2 regions of the Pseudomonas cavernicola genome follow, and region 1 is predicted to be linked to the other one. Evidence: riboswitches for the same ligand, from Rfam matches in the RefSeq annotation. Region 1 holds a riboswitch; the other holds the start of a gene.

Region 1 (5,401 bases):
CGGCGGCCAGCGGCAAGCGGGCTTGATCCAGCCAGGGCGCAGCGCCTTCGATACGCACGCTTTGCCCGCCGAGCAGATTGGAGACGAAGCGTTTGCCTTGTTCGATATCCGCCAGCACGTAGCCGGTCGGCGGGTTGAGCACGCAGGTGCCGAAGCGCAACTCGCCGCTGGTGGTGATGGCGGGTACAACCTCCAGAGCTGCGGCGATTTCCCGCGCCAGCATATTGACCCCACCGAGCCCGCCGAGCAGCGGCACCACGACGCTGCCATCTTCAGCCACGGCGAGTACCGGTGGTTCGGTGTTCTTGGCGGCCAGTAAGGGCGCCAGGGTGCGGATGATGATGCCGGCGGCGCAGAGGGCGATGATCGGCGTGTCGCGCTGATACAACTCGCGCAGGTGCCCGCCGAAGTCGCTATAGAGGATATCGGCCTCGACTCGGCCTTCCAGCCCGTGCACTTGCGCGCCTGGATACAGGGCTTGAACGCGTCGTGCCGTGGCCAGTGCGCCCATACCGAGGATGACGATCGCCGGGGTATTGGCTTGGGGGTTAGACATCAGAGGCTCCCTGTGAACTTGAAAAAGCCGTGCAGGGCTTGATTTGACTTCGACCCGTGGCAGTGGCCTTGGCCGCGCTGCTGGTGGGCGGGAGCGAATCGCGGGCATGGCCCGCTCCTACAAAAGCAGAACACCGTCAGGCCTGCCATTTCTCGCCCGGCACGATAATCAGCGAAAAGTACGGCGAAGCCATCGGCTCGACCTGATCGAGCGGCACGATGCGCTGGTTGTCCATGGTCGCCCGCTCGACGTAGAGCGCCCGTTTGGCCAGGCCGAGCTCTTCGAGCACGGCGCGAACCTTGTCGAAGTTGCGCCCGAGCTTCATCACCACTGCCGCGTCGGTGGCGGCCAGGCGTTGTTTGAGGTCGTCCGCCGGCAACACCCCGGAGAGCACCGCGAGGCTCTGGTTGCGGTACACCAGCGGGATGCCGAGCACCGCCGAGCCACCCAGCATGGAGCAGACCCCAGGCACGACTTCGGCTGCATAGCGGCTGGCCAGGCGGTCGTGCAGGTACATGTAGGAGCCGTAGAAGAACGGATCGCCTTCGCAGATCACCGCTACATCACGGCCTTGTTCCAGGTGCGCGGCGATCTGTTCGGCGCAGGTGTCGTAGAAGTCGCTGATGATGTCCTCGTAGCACAGCGGTGGCGCCAGCTTCTCGGTGGTCACCGGGTAGACCATCGGCAGGGTCTGCTGCTCGCTGCCAAGGTGTGCGGCGATGATGCCGAAGGCGTTGCCGTGCTGGCCCTTGGCGACCTTGGCCTTGGCCACGAAGTAGCCGACCACGGGGGCGGCCTGTAGCAGGCGTAGGGCCTTGAGGGTAATCAGCTCGGGGTCGCCGGGACCCACGCCGATGCCGAGCAGGCGTCCTTTGGCGCTCATCATTCCACCTCCGTGGCCAGGGCGTTGACCGCCGCTGCGGCCATCGCACTGCCACCGCGGCGACCGCGGACTATGACGTAGGGCACGCCACGGCTGTCGGCGGCGAGCATTTCTTTGGACTCAGCAGCGCCGACGAAACCCACCGGGAAGCCGAGGATCAGCGCCGGTTTCGGTGCGCCGGCGTCGAGCATCTCCAGCAGGTAGAAGAGCGCGGTGGGGGCATTGCCGATCACTACCACACTGCCTTCCAGGTGTTCGCGCCAGTGCTCCAGCGCGACCGCAGAGCGGGTGTTGCCGAGTTCGCGGGCCAGGTCGACCACCCCTTCGTCATTGAGGGTGCAGATCACCTTGTTGTTCGCCGGCAAGCGCGCGCGGGTCACGCCCTCGGCGACCATTCGCGCATCGCAGAGGATCGGCGCGCCGGCCGCCAGCGCTTTGCGCCCGGCGCTACCGGCACCCGGCGAGAAGCGCAGGTCTTCGACCACATCGACCATGCCGCAGGCATGGATCACCCGCACCGCAAGTTTTTCCAGGTCGGCGGGGATGCCCTGCAACTTGGCTTCGGCGCGGATGATGGAAAAGGACTGGCGGTAGATTTCCTGGCCATCGCGGATGTAATCAATCATCGGTCGGTTTCCATGGGGTCGGGCAGCGCGGCCAGCAGGTCGCCGGCCTCGGCAATTGTCAGGTGGCGCGCCAGCGGTCGGCCGAAGCCAGACACCGCAGCGGCGCGTTGGTAAAGGTCATAACGCCCGTCGGCGACGGCCAGCAGGGTCAGCGGTGAGTCATGGGCGGCGGCGCAGGAGCGCAGGCAGCCACTCAAGTGCAGGCCGGGCAGGGGCGCGCTGCCGGCCAGGCGAGTAGCCAGGGTCAGGGCATCCGCCTTGGTCGCGGCCAGACCTTTGCCGCAGCCGGCCGAGCCGCTGCAGGCGATGATGCGGGCCAGCGGCTGCAGGGGATCGCAGACCAGGCCGCGCTCGTCCAAGGCGTGCAACAGCGCCGGCCCATCGGCCTGGCGGATGTTCGGCAGCGACAGGCTTTGCCAGGGCGTCAGGCGCAGGCTGGCGTCACCGAACTGCTGCGCCAGCCGCGCCAGTTCAATCAGTTGCCGCGCGTGCAGACGGCCGAGCGGTGGTGCTGCGCCGACTTGCACCAGTCCTGGCTGCAGCTGCGGTTGCACACCCAGGTGCGCCCAGGCCTCAGCGGCCGGGCGCCGCCAGTGGCGCAGCGCTTCGCCCTGCCGCAAGGGGAAGTCCAGCCGGGCCTGTAGACGCTGGAGGAAGTCTTCCGCCGGCAGTTCCGTCAGCAGGTGGCGCATGCGGCTGTGCTCGGGGCCGGCCAGTTCGAGGAACAGCTCCAGGCACGCCAATACCAGCGCCGGTACTTGCTCAAGAGTTACGGTGGCGAGGGCCATTTCCGGGCTGCCGGGCAATGGTGGGCAGCCGGCCAGGCCGAAGGCGAACAGCGGCTGGCTGCCGCCCGGCATGGCACTCAGCCACAAGTCGTGAGGGTGTTCGAGCATGGCCAGGCGTTCACCGCCATCCAGCAGCAGGGCGAACTTGGCCGACAGCCGATGCAACGAGGCGTTGTCCTGCAACGTAGCCAGCAACCGGTCGGCCAGGGGGCTGACATCCAGCAGGGCGGCCGGGTCTATGCCGGCGGCGGGGCTGACCATCAGGTTGCGCACATCATCGGCACCTGGGCTGCTGGGGCCGAGGCCGGCAGCCAGCAGGCGGGCGATCAAGGCGGCTTCCTGGCCGGCGCGCACCCCGCGAATCTGCAGATTGGCGCGGTTGGTCACCTCGATCACGCCGCTGCCATGCTCCTCTGCGGCAGCCGCCACGGCCAGGGCCTGGCTGGCCTGCAAGCGGCCGGCCGGCAGTTTGATCCGGCAGATGCCGCCGTCGCGAGCCTGCACGATGCGCAGCAGTCCAGGGCACGCCGAAGGGCGTGGCTGGCTGGGCTGTTGGTGAGGCTGCTGTGCAGTGTCGTTCAAAAGGTCACCTGATCGGCTGTCGCGGTGACCGGGCGAGCGCTCCCCGCAAGGAACTCTCCACGACATCGGCACACCCCGTCCGATGCTTGCACACGCGACCAAGTTCGGCGGCAGGTCTCCTGGCTGGCAGTTGCAAGCCCTGTGGATAACACCTTAGCTGGGTTTATCCACAGGGCTCTACGTTTAGCGCGGCCTTCCCGGTGTGAACCAGTGGCGGGGGGCGCTCGAACTCGCTGCATACAGTTGCGGGGGCAGCCACGGTATTTTCCGTGTTCCCTCTTCGGCCTATCGATCTGTTTACGATCTGCTGCGCGTCGGCCATACGGCGTTGAAATCGTCTTCAGAATGCTCATTGACTACAGTCAACTCCGCTTCTTCAGCCAATTTCGCCTTGTCTGGCCTTAGCTCGCGAGATCTCTTACATCACTTTGGGCACCGACGAACGCGCTATTATGCCTGCTTTGCCCGGCCCCAGGAAAAGCCTCCTCGTCGGATGCTCGCGGGGTGTGTAGCGAATGCCAGTGAGGAGTTGCGGATGTCGCCTTGGCTGACAGTGGTGGGGATCGGGGAAGACGGCTTCAGCGGGCTCGGCAAACCGGCCCGGCGGGCGCTGTTAGAGGCCTCAGTGGTGTTCGGTGGGCAGCGCCAGCTGGATCTGCTGCCGGCTTGCCTGCGCGGGCAACGCCAGGCCTGGCCGAGCCCCTTCGCCTTGACGCCAGTGTTGGAAGCGCGCGGCACGCCGGTCTGCGTGCTGGCCAGCGGCGATCCCATGCTGTTCGGCGTCGGCGCCAGCCTGGCGCGGCAATTGCCGGCCGATGAGTTGCGGGTACTGCCGGCGCCGTCGTCCTTCTCCCTGGCCGCCGCGCGGCTCGGTTGGCCTTTGCAGGAGGTGGCCTGTCTGTCGGTGGTTGCCCGTCCGCTGGCCGCCCTGCACACGCAGATCCACCCCGGCGCGCGCCTGCTGGTGCTGAGCAACGACGGCAGCAGCCCCGCCGCCATCGCCGCGCTGCTCGATGAACGCGGTTTCGGCGCCAGCCGCCTGCGGGCGTTCGAGCACCTGGGCGGCCCGCTGGAGCGTTGCATCGATGGCACGGCGCAGGCCTGGAGCCTGGCCCGCACGGCGGCGCTCAATCTGGTGGCGGTCGACTGTCTGGCTACGCCGACGGCACGCCGCCTGCCGCTGACTCCGGGCCTGGCGGATGCAGCTTTCGCCCATGACGGCCAACTGACCAAACGCGATGTCCGCGCCATCACCCTGGCGCGTCTGGCCCCGGCGCCGGGCGAACTGCTCTGGGATGTCGGCGCCGGTTGCGGCTCCATTGGCATCGAGTGGATGCGGGCTCATCCCAGCTGTCGCGCCATCGCCATCGAGGCCAATGCCGGGCGCCAAGCCTTGATCGCGCAGAACCGCGATGCGCTTGGCGTACCTGGGCTGCAACTGGTCGCCGGCAGCGCGCCCGAGGCTTTGAATGGCTTACCGCCGGCCGATGCGATCTTCATCGGCGGTGGCGTCACGGTGCCCGGTATGCTGGAGAGCTGCTGGGCCCAGCTGCGCCCCGGCGGCCGGCTGGTGGCGAATGCGGTGACCCTGCAGAGCGAAGCGACCCTGGTGGCTTGGCGGGCGGCCCATGGCGGCGAGTTGACCCGCATCACCGTGGCCCAGGCTCAGCCCCTCGGCGATTTCGATACCTGGCGCGCGGCATTGCCGATTACCCTTCTGGAAGCGATCAAGCCTGCATAGGTAGGCCCAGCGGTCATGCAGGAGAATACGAATGTAGGTTGGTGCTGAGCCGAAGGCGATGCCCAACAACCGGCCTGCAAGGCCGGGCTTGTGTGTGCGGGACCGAGCACCGGGGGAGTTGCGTGGCGACTCCATGTTGGGCATCGCTGCGCTCAGCACCAACCTACAATGTTGTGCCCTGATAACGACGTGGAGCCACTCACCTCCACCCACGGAACGACGAAC
Region 2 (5,401 bases), 710 kb from region 1:
AGCTCGTTGAAGGTCGGCGCGCGGAAGCCCTCGCTGTAGGAGGCGATCAGGTCGATAGCGGAGTCAGCCAGCGGCACGGTCACGGCGGTGTTCCAGCTGTTCTGGCTGCCGAACTGCTGGTTTTGGTCATGCCGCAGGCCCAGTTCGGTGGAGAAAAGCTCGCCCTGGAAACGGTGCTGGATGAACGCGGCCTGGTTCCAGCGGCTTTGCTGGTCGAAGGCGGTGGTGCTGTGCAGTTGGTCCTCATACCAGTCGGCGCCGAGCAGCAGGCTGTGGCTGTCGTTCAACTGGAGGGTGTTGAGCCAGCTCGCCGAGTCGCGGTAGGTGTTGAACACGTTGTGTTCGTCGCTCAGCTTGTCCTGGCTTTGCTGGCGGTTTTCGCTGTGGCCGAGTTCCAGGCGGCTGTTCCAGGCATCACTGAGCTGGGCATCGACGAAGCCGGAAGCGGCGCTCAGGGTGAAGTCGCTGGAGGGCTGCTGTGGAAAACTCTGGAAGGTGGCCATGTCGAAGCGGCCAAAAGGGTTGTCGAATTCGCTGCGGCCACGCTGGTCCAGTACGCTGAGCCCGGTCTCCAGCTGTTCATTGAGCTGATGGCTGAGATTGAAGCTCAGCGCCTTGTTGCGGTAAGCATCGTGATCCGCGTCGGAGTCGAAGGAGGGCCCTGTGCGGTCGATGCCGGCGGTTTCGTCGAGGCTGGTGTTGAGGCTGAAACGGGTCTGCTGATCGCCACCGGCAAGCCCCAGGCTGCGCTCCCAAGTGTTGTTGCTACCGGCGCCCAGATGCAGACGCGGCTGCAGACCCTGCTCGCCGCGGCGGGTGAAAATCTGGATCACTCCGCCGATGGCATCGCTACCGTACAGCGCGGAGCGCGAGCCGCGTACCACTTCGACGCGCTCGATCTGCTCAATGCTGAGGTATTGCAGGCTGGCGCCGCCATCGGATGCCGAGCCAATGCGTTGGCCATCCACCAGCACCAGGCTCTGCGTATTGCCCGTGCCGCGGATCAAAACTGAGGCAGTGCTGCCGCGGCCACCGTTCTGCACGACTTGTACGCCGGGCACGCGGGTCAGCAGTTCGGTGATCGAGCTGGGTTGCAGGCGGTCGATATCTTCGCGCGTGAAGACGCTGGTTGCCGCAGTGGCTTTGCTCAGTGGTTCGGCCACACGACCCGAGGTGATCACCAGCGGCGGGAGTTTCAGCGCATCGCCAGGTTCGCTGAATTCTTCGGCCTGGCTGGTCAGCGGTAAGAGCACCGCAGCCAGGGCGAGACGGGACAACTTCATTAATAAAGCCTCAAAAGTACTTAGAAAACTTTTGAGGAGGGCAGGGACAAGCGCAGGCGTGGAATGGCCGGGATGAGCTGGCGCCTGCGCTTGACGATGATGCCCTCCGCAACACCAGTCACATCCACCAGGGCCGGTCTCCGGGCTCTCGACCGAAAGCGAACTTTCCTGCCCGATCGCCTTCCCAGGAAAATCCCAGTGGCATCTTGATCTGGCATGCAGCGCAAAGGCTGTGATCGATTACCGTTGCGGGGGCAGCGCCGGGATTGCTCGTGATACGAGCGCACCGGCTTCCCGTTTAAGGCCTGACAGGATCAGGCGCACCTCGGCGGAACTCGCAGGCTGTTGAGAAACTACTGCGCTCGGATATGCTGCGTTGAAAGCAGGCTCAGAATGCTCATTTACGCACAGTAAACTGCGCCTCTTCGCCTGATTGACTCGCTGCGCTCACCCTAGCGGGCCAGCCTTTGGCTGTTACTCCGCTTCGCTGCGTTGCGCCTTGCCTGTCCTTCGCTCGCTACGCTTCTCAGCAGCCTGCTAAAACGCCGCGCACCTTAATGCGCGGTGGTCACCAGCACAAGCGAAAGCCCGGTGGGTTAGCGTGAGCCAGCTTCAAGTTGCGCCAGGCGGGTGCGCACGGACGCTTCGATGCCGGCGGCATCCAGGCCGCATTCGGCGAGCATGGCCGCCGGTTTGGCGTGCTCGACGTAATAGTCGGGGAGGCCCAGATGCAGGATCGGCTGCAGCAGGTTCTCACGGGCGAGGAATTCGCTGACGGCCGCACCGGCACCGCCCATCACCGAGTTCTCTTCGATGGTCACCAGCAGCTCGTGGCTGGCCGCCAATTGGCGTACCAGCGCCTCATCCAGCGGTTTGACGAAGCGCATGTCGACCACCGTGGCATCCAGGTTCGCGCCGACTACCAGGGCGTCGGCCAGCTGTACGCCGAACACCAGCAAGGCGACTTTCTGGCCTTGCCGCCGCACCAGGCCCTTGCCGATTTCGAGTGGTTCGAGTGCCTGCTCGATCACTGCGTTCGGGCCGCTGCCGCGCGGGTAGCGCACCGCCGCCGGGCCTTGGAACAGATAACCGGTGGTGAGCATCTTGCGCAGTTCGTTCTCGTCGCTCGGGGTCATCACCAGAATGCCGGGGATGCAGCGCAGGTAGGAGAGGTCGAAGCTGCCGGCGTGGGTCGGGCCGTCTTCACCGACCAGACCGGCGCGGTCGATGGCGAACAGCACGTCGAGGTGCTGCACCGCCACATCGTGAATCAGTTGGTCATAACCGCGCTGGAGGAAGGTCGAATAGATCGCCACCACCGGTTTGGCGCCTTCGCAGGCCATGCCGGCGGCGAGGGTCACGGCGTGTTGCTCGGCAATCGCGACGTCGAAGTAGCGCTGCGGGAAGCGCTCGCTGAAGGCCACCAGATCAGAGCCTTCCTTCATCGCCGGAGTGATGCCGGTCAGGCGCGGGTCCGTCTCGGCCATGTCGCACAGCCACTGGCCGAACACGCTGGAGTATTTCGGCCCGGCGGCCTGCTTGGGAACAGAGAGGGCGGCGCTGGCCGGAGCGTTAATCGGCTCCAGCTTGGTGATCGCGTGATAGCCAATCGGGTCCAGCTCGGCCGGGGCGAAGCCTTTGCCCTTTTTGGTGATCACATGGAGGAACTGCGGGCCTTCCAGGTCGCGCATATTGCGCAGCGTGGTGATCAAGGTCGGCAGGTCGTGGCCGTCGATCGGGCCGATGTAGTTCCAGCCCAGTTCCTCGAACAGGGTGCCGGGAACCAGCATGCCTTTGGCGTGTTCTTCGGTCTTGCGGGCGATTTCCCAGGCGCCGGGCAGGCGTGACAGCACCTTCTTGCTGCCCTCGCGCATGCTCGCGTAGGTGCGGCTGGAGAGGATTTTCGCCAGGTAGTTCGACAGGCCGCCGACGTTGTGCGAGATCGACATGTCGTTGTCGTTGAGCACCACCAGCATGTTGGCTTTGACGTCCGAGGCATGGTTCAGCGCCTCGAAGGCCATGCCCGCGGTCAGCGCGCCGTCACCGATCACTGCCACCGATTTGCGCTTGCTGCCTTGCAGTTGCGCGGCGATGGCCATGCCTAAGGCGGCGCTGATCGAGGTGCTGGAGTGGCCGACGCCGAAGGTGTCGTACTCGCTCTCGCTGCGCCGGGGGAAGGCGGCGATGCCGTCCTTCTGGCGTAGCGTGGTCATCTGCTGGCGGCGGCCGGTGAGGATCTTGTGCGGGTAGGCCTGGTGGCCGACATCCCATACCAGACGATCTTCCGGGGTATCGAAGACATAGTGCAGCGCGATGGTCAGCTCGACCACGCCGAGGCCGGCACCGAAATGCCCGCCGGTCTGCCCGACCGTGTAGAGCAGCTCTTGGCGCAGTTCGTCGGCGAGCGTCTCCAGCTCCGCCTCGCCCAGCCGGCGCAACCCGGCCGGCATCTCTGCGCGGTCGAGCAGAGGCGTTACGGGGCGTTCGCGGGGAATCTCGTGAAACGTCGTGGGCATCAGGCAGATCGTTATAGGTATAAAAGATGCGGCAGTTTACCCGAATCGCCGCAAGCTACCCAAGTTGGCCGTCGCCCTAAGACGAGGAGTGAGGATTACTGCGCTAACGCTGAGTTGTCGTTCAGTGCAATTTAGTAATCCCACCGCCCACGTAGCGGCCGAGTGATCAGGCCAAAGGCCTAGAGCGCGACGACCTTGGACGCCGCGCGCCAGCTCTTACCAGGTATCGACAAACGCGCGCTTCTTGCCTTCGCGCTTGGCCGAGCGCGGCGCCGCGTTGAGGCCACGCAGCAGCCAACTGCGGGTGTCCAGCGGGTCGATCACCGCGTCGATTTCGAGGAAGCTGGCCATGTTGATGCCTTTACCGCTCTGGTAAGCCTTGGCGACCAGTTTGTCGAACAGCTGTTGCCGCTGCGTCAGATCCTCGAGCGCTGCCAGCTCTTTGGCAAAGCCCAGGCGCACTGCGCCCTCCAGACCCATGGCACCGAATTCGCCGCTCGGCCAGGCGATGGTGAACAGCGGCGAGTGGAAGCTGCCGGCGGCCATCGCCTGGGCGCCGAGGCCGTAGCCCTTGCGCAGCACCACGGTAAAGAACGGCACACTCAAGCTCGCGGCGGCGACGAACATGCGCGACACGTGCCGCACCGTGGCCTGTTTTTCCGCCTCCGGGCCGACCATGAAACCGGGGGTGTCGCACAACGACAGCAGCGGCAAATCGAAGGCATCGCACAGCTGCATGAAGCGCGCGGCCTTGTCGCCAGCCGCCGCGTCGATGGCACCGCCCAGATGCGCCGGATTATTCGCCAGTAGGCCAAACGGCTTGCCCTCGATGCGCACGAAGGCAGTGATCAGCCCCGGCGCGAACTGCCGGCGTAGTTCCAGCACCGAGCCGCTGTCGGCCAGGGTTTCCATCACCTGGCGGATGTCATAGACGCGCAGGCGGTTTTCCGGGATCAACTGACGCAGCTCGCGTTGGTCGGCGCACTGCCACTCGCTCAGCGGCCCTTGGAAATAGGCGAGGTACTGCTTGGCTACGCGTACGGCGGCGGCTTCGTCCGCCACCAGCACGTCGATCACCCCATTGGGGCTCTGCACGGTAACCGGACCGACCTGTTCCGGGGTGAAGCTGCCGAGGCCGCCGCCTTCGATCATCGCCGGGCCGGCCATGCCGATGCTGGCGTTCTCGGTGGCGATGATCACGTCGCAGCAGCCGAGCAGCGCGGCGTTGCCGGCGAAGCAGCGGCCGGAGACCACGCCCACCAGTGGCACCAGGCCGGACAGCTTGGCCATGCCGACGAAGGTGTGGCAATCCAGCCCGGCCACGCCGACAAAATCGCTATCGCCGGGCCGGCCGCCGCCGCCCTCGGCAAACAGCACCAGCGGCAGACGCCATTGCTCGGCCAGTTGCAGCATGCGGTCGGTTTTCTTGTGGTTCATCACGCCTTGAGTGCCGGCGAACACCGTGTAGTCGTAGGCAATGGCCATACAGCGCGCGTGCTCGGCGCCGAATTGCGCGGCGTTGACCGTGCCGATACCGCTGACCAGGCCATCGGCCGGGCTCTGCTGGATCAGTTCTTCCACCGAGTTGCGGCGGCGGCGGGC

The links. Region 1 has a riboswitch for cobalamin ahead of cobG (precorrin-3B synthase). Riboswitches for the same ligand answer to the same signal wherever they lie in the genome.
Region 2: it holds a riboswitch for cobalamin, as region 1 does, so the genes downstream of both, D3879_RS02195 (TonB-dependent receptor domain-containing protein) here and cobG (precorrin-3B synthase) in region 1, are expected to answer to the same signal.

The regions. Positions count from the first base shown of each region.
Region 1 is NZ_QYUR01000002.1:1,119,636-1,125,036, forward strand. It holds gene cobJ (precorrin-3B C(17)-methyltransferase) at 1-556, opposite strand, end outside; gene D3879_RS05550 (precorrin-2 C(20)-methyltransferase) at 693-1,442, opposite strand; gene D3879_RS05555 (precorrin-8X methylmutase) at 1,439-2,065, opposite strand; gene cobG (precorrin-3B synthase) at 2,062-3,435, opposite strand; cobalamin riboswitch at 3,528-3,766, opposite strand; gene cbiE (precorrin-6y C5,15-methyltransferase (decarboxylating) subunit CbiE) at 3,971-5,176, shown strand.
Region 2 is NZ_QYUR01000002.1:406,743-412,143, reverse strand. It holds gene D3879_RS02195 (TonB-dependent receptor domain-containing protein) at 1-1,283, opposite strand, end outside; cobalamin riboswitch at 1,398-1,626, opposite strand; gene dxs (1-deoxy-D-xylulose-5-phosphate synthase) at 1,880-3,799, opposite strand; gene D3879_RS02185 (acetyl-CoA carboxylase family protein) at 4,016-5,401, opposite strand, start outside.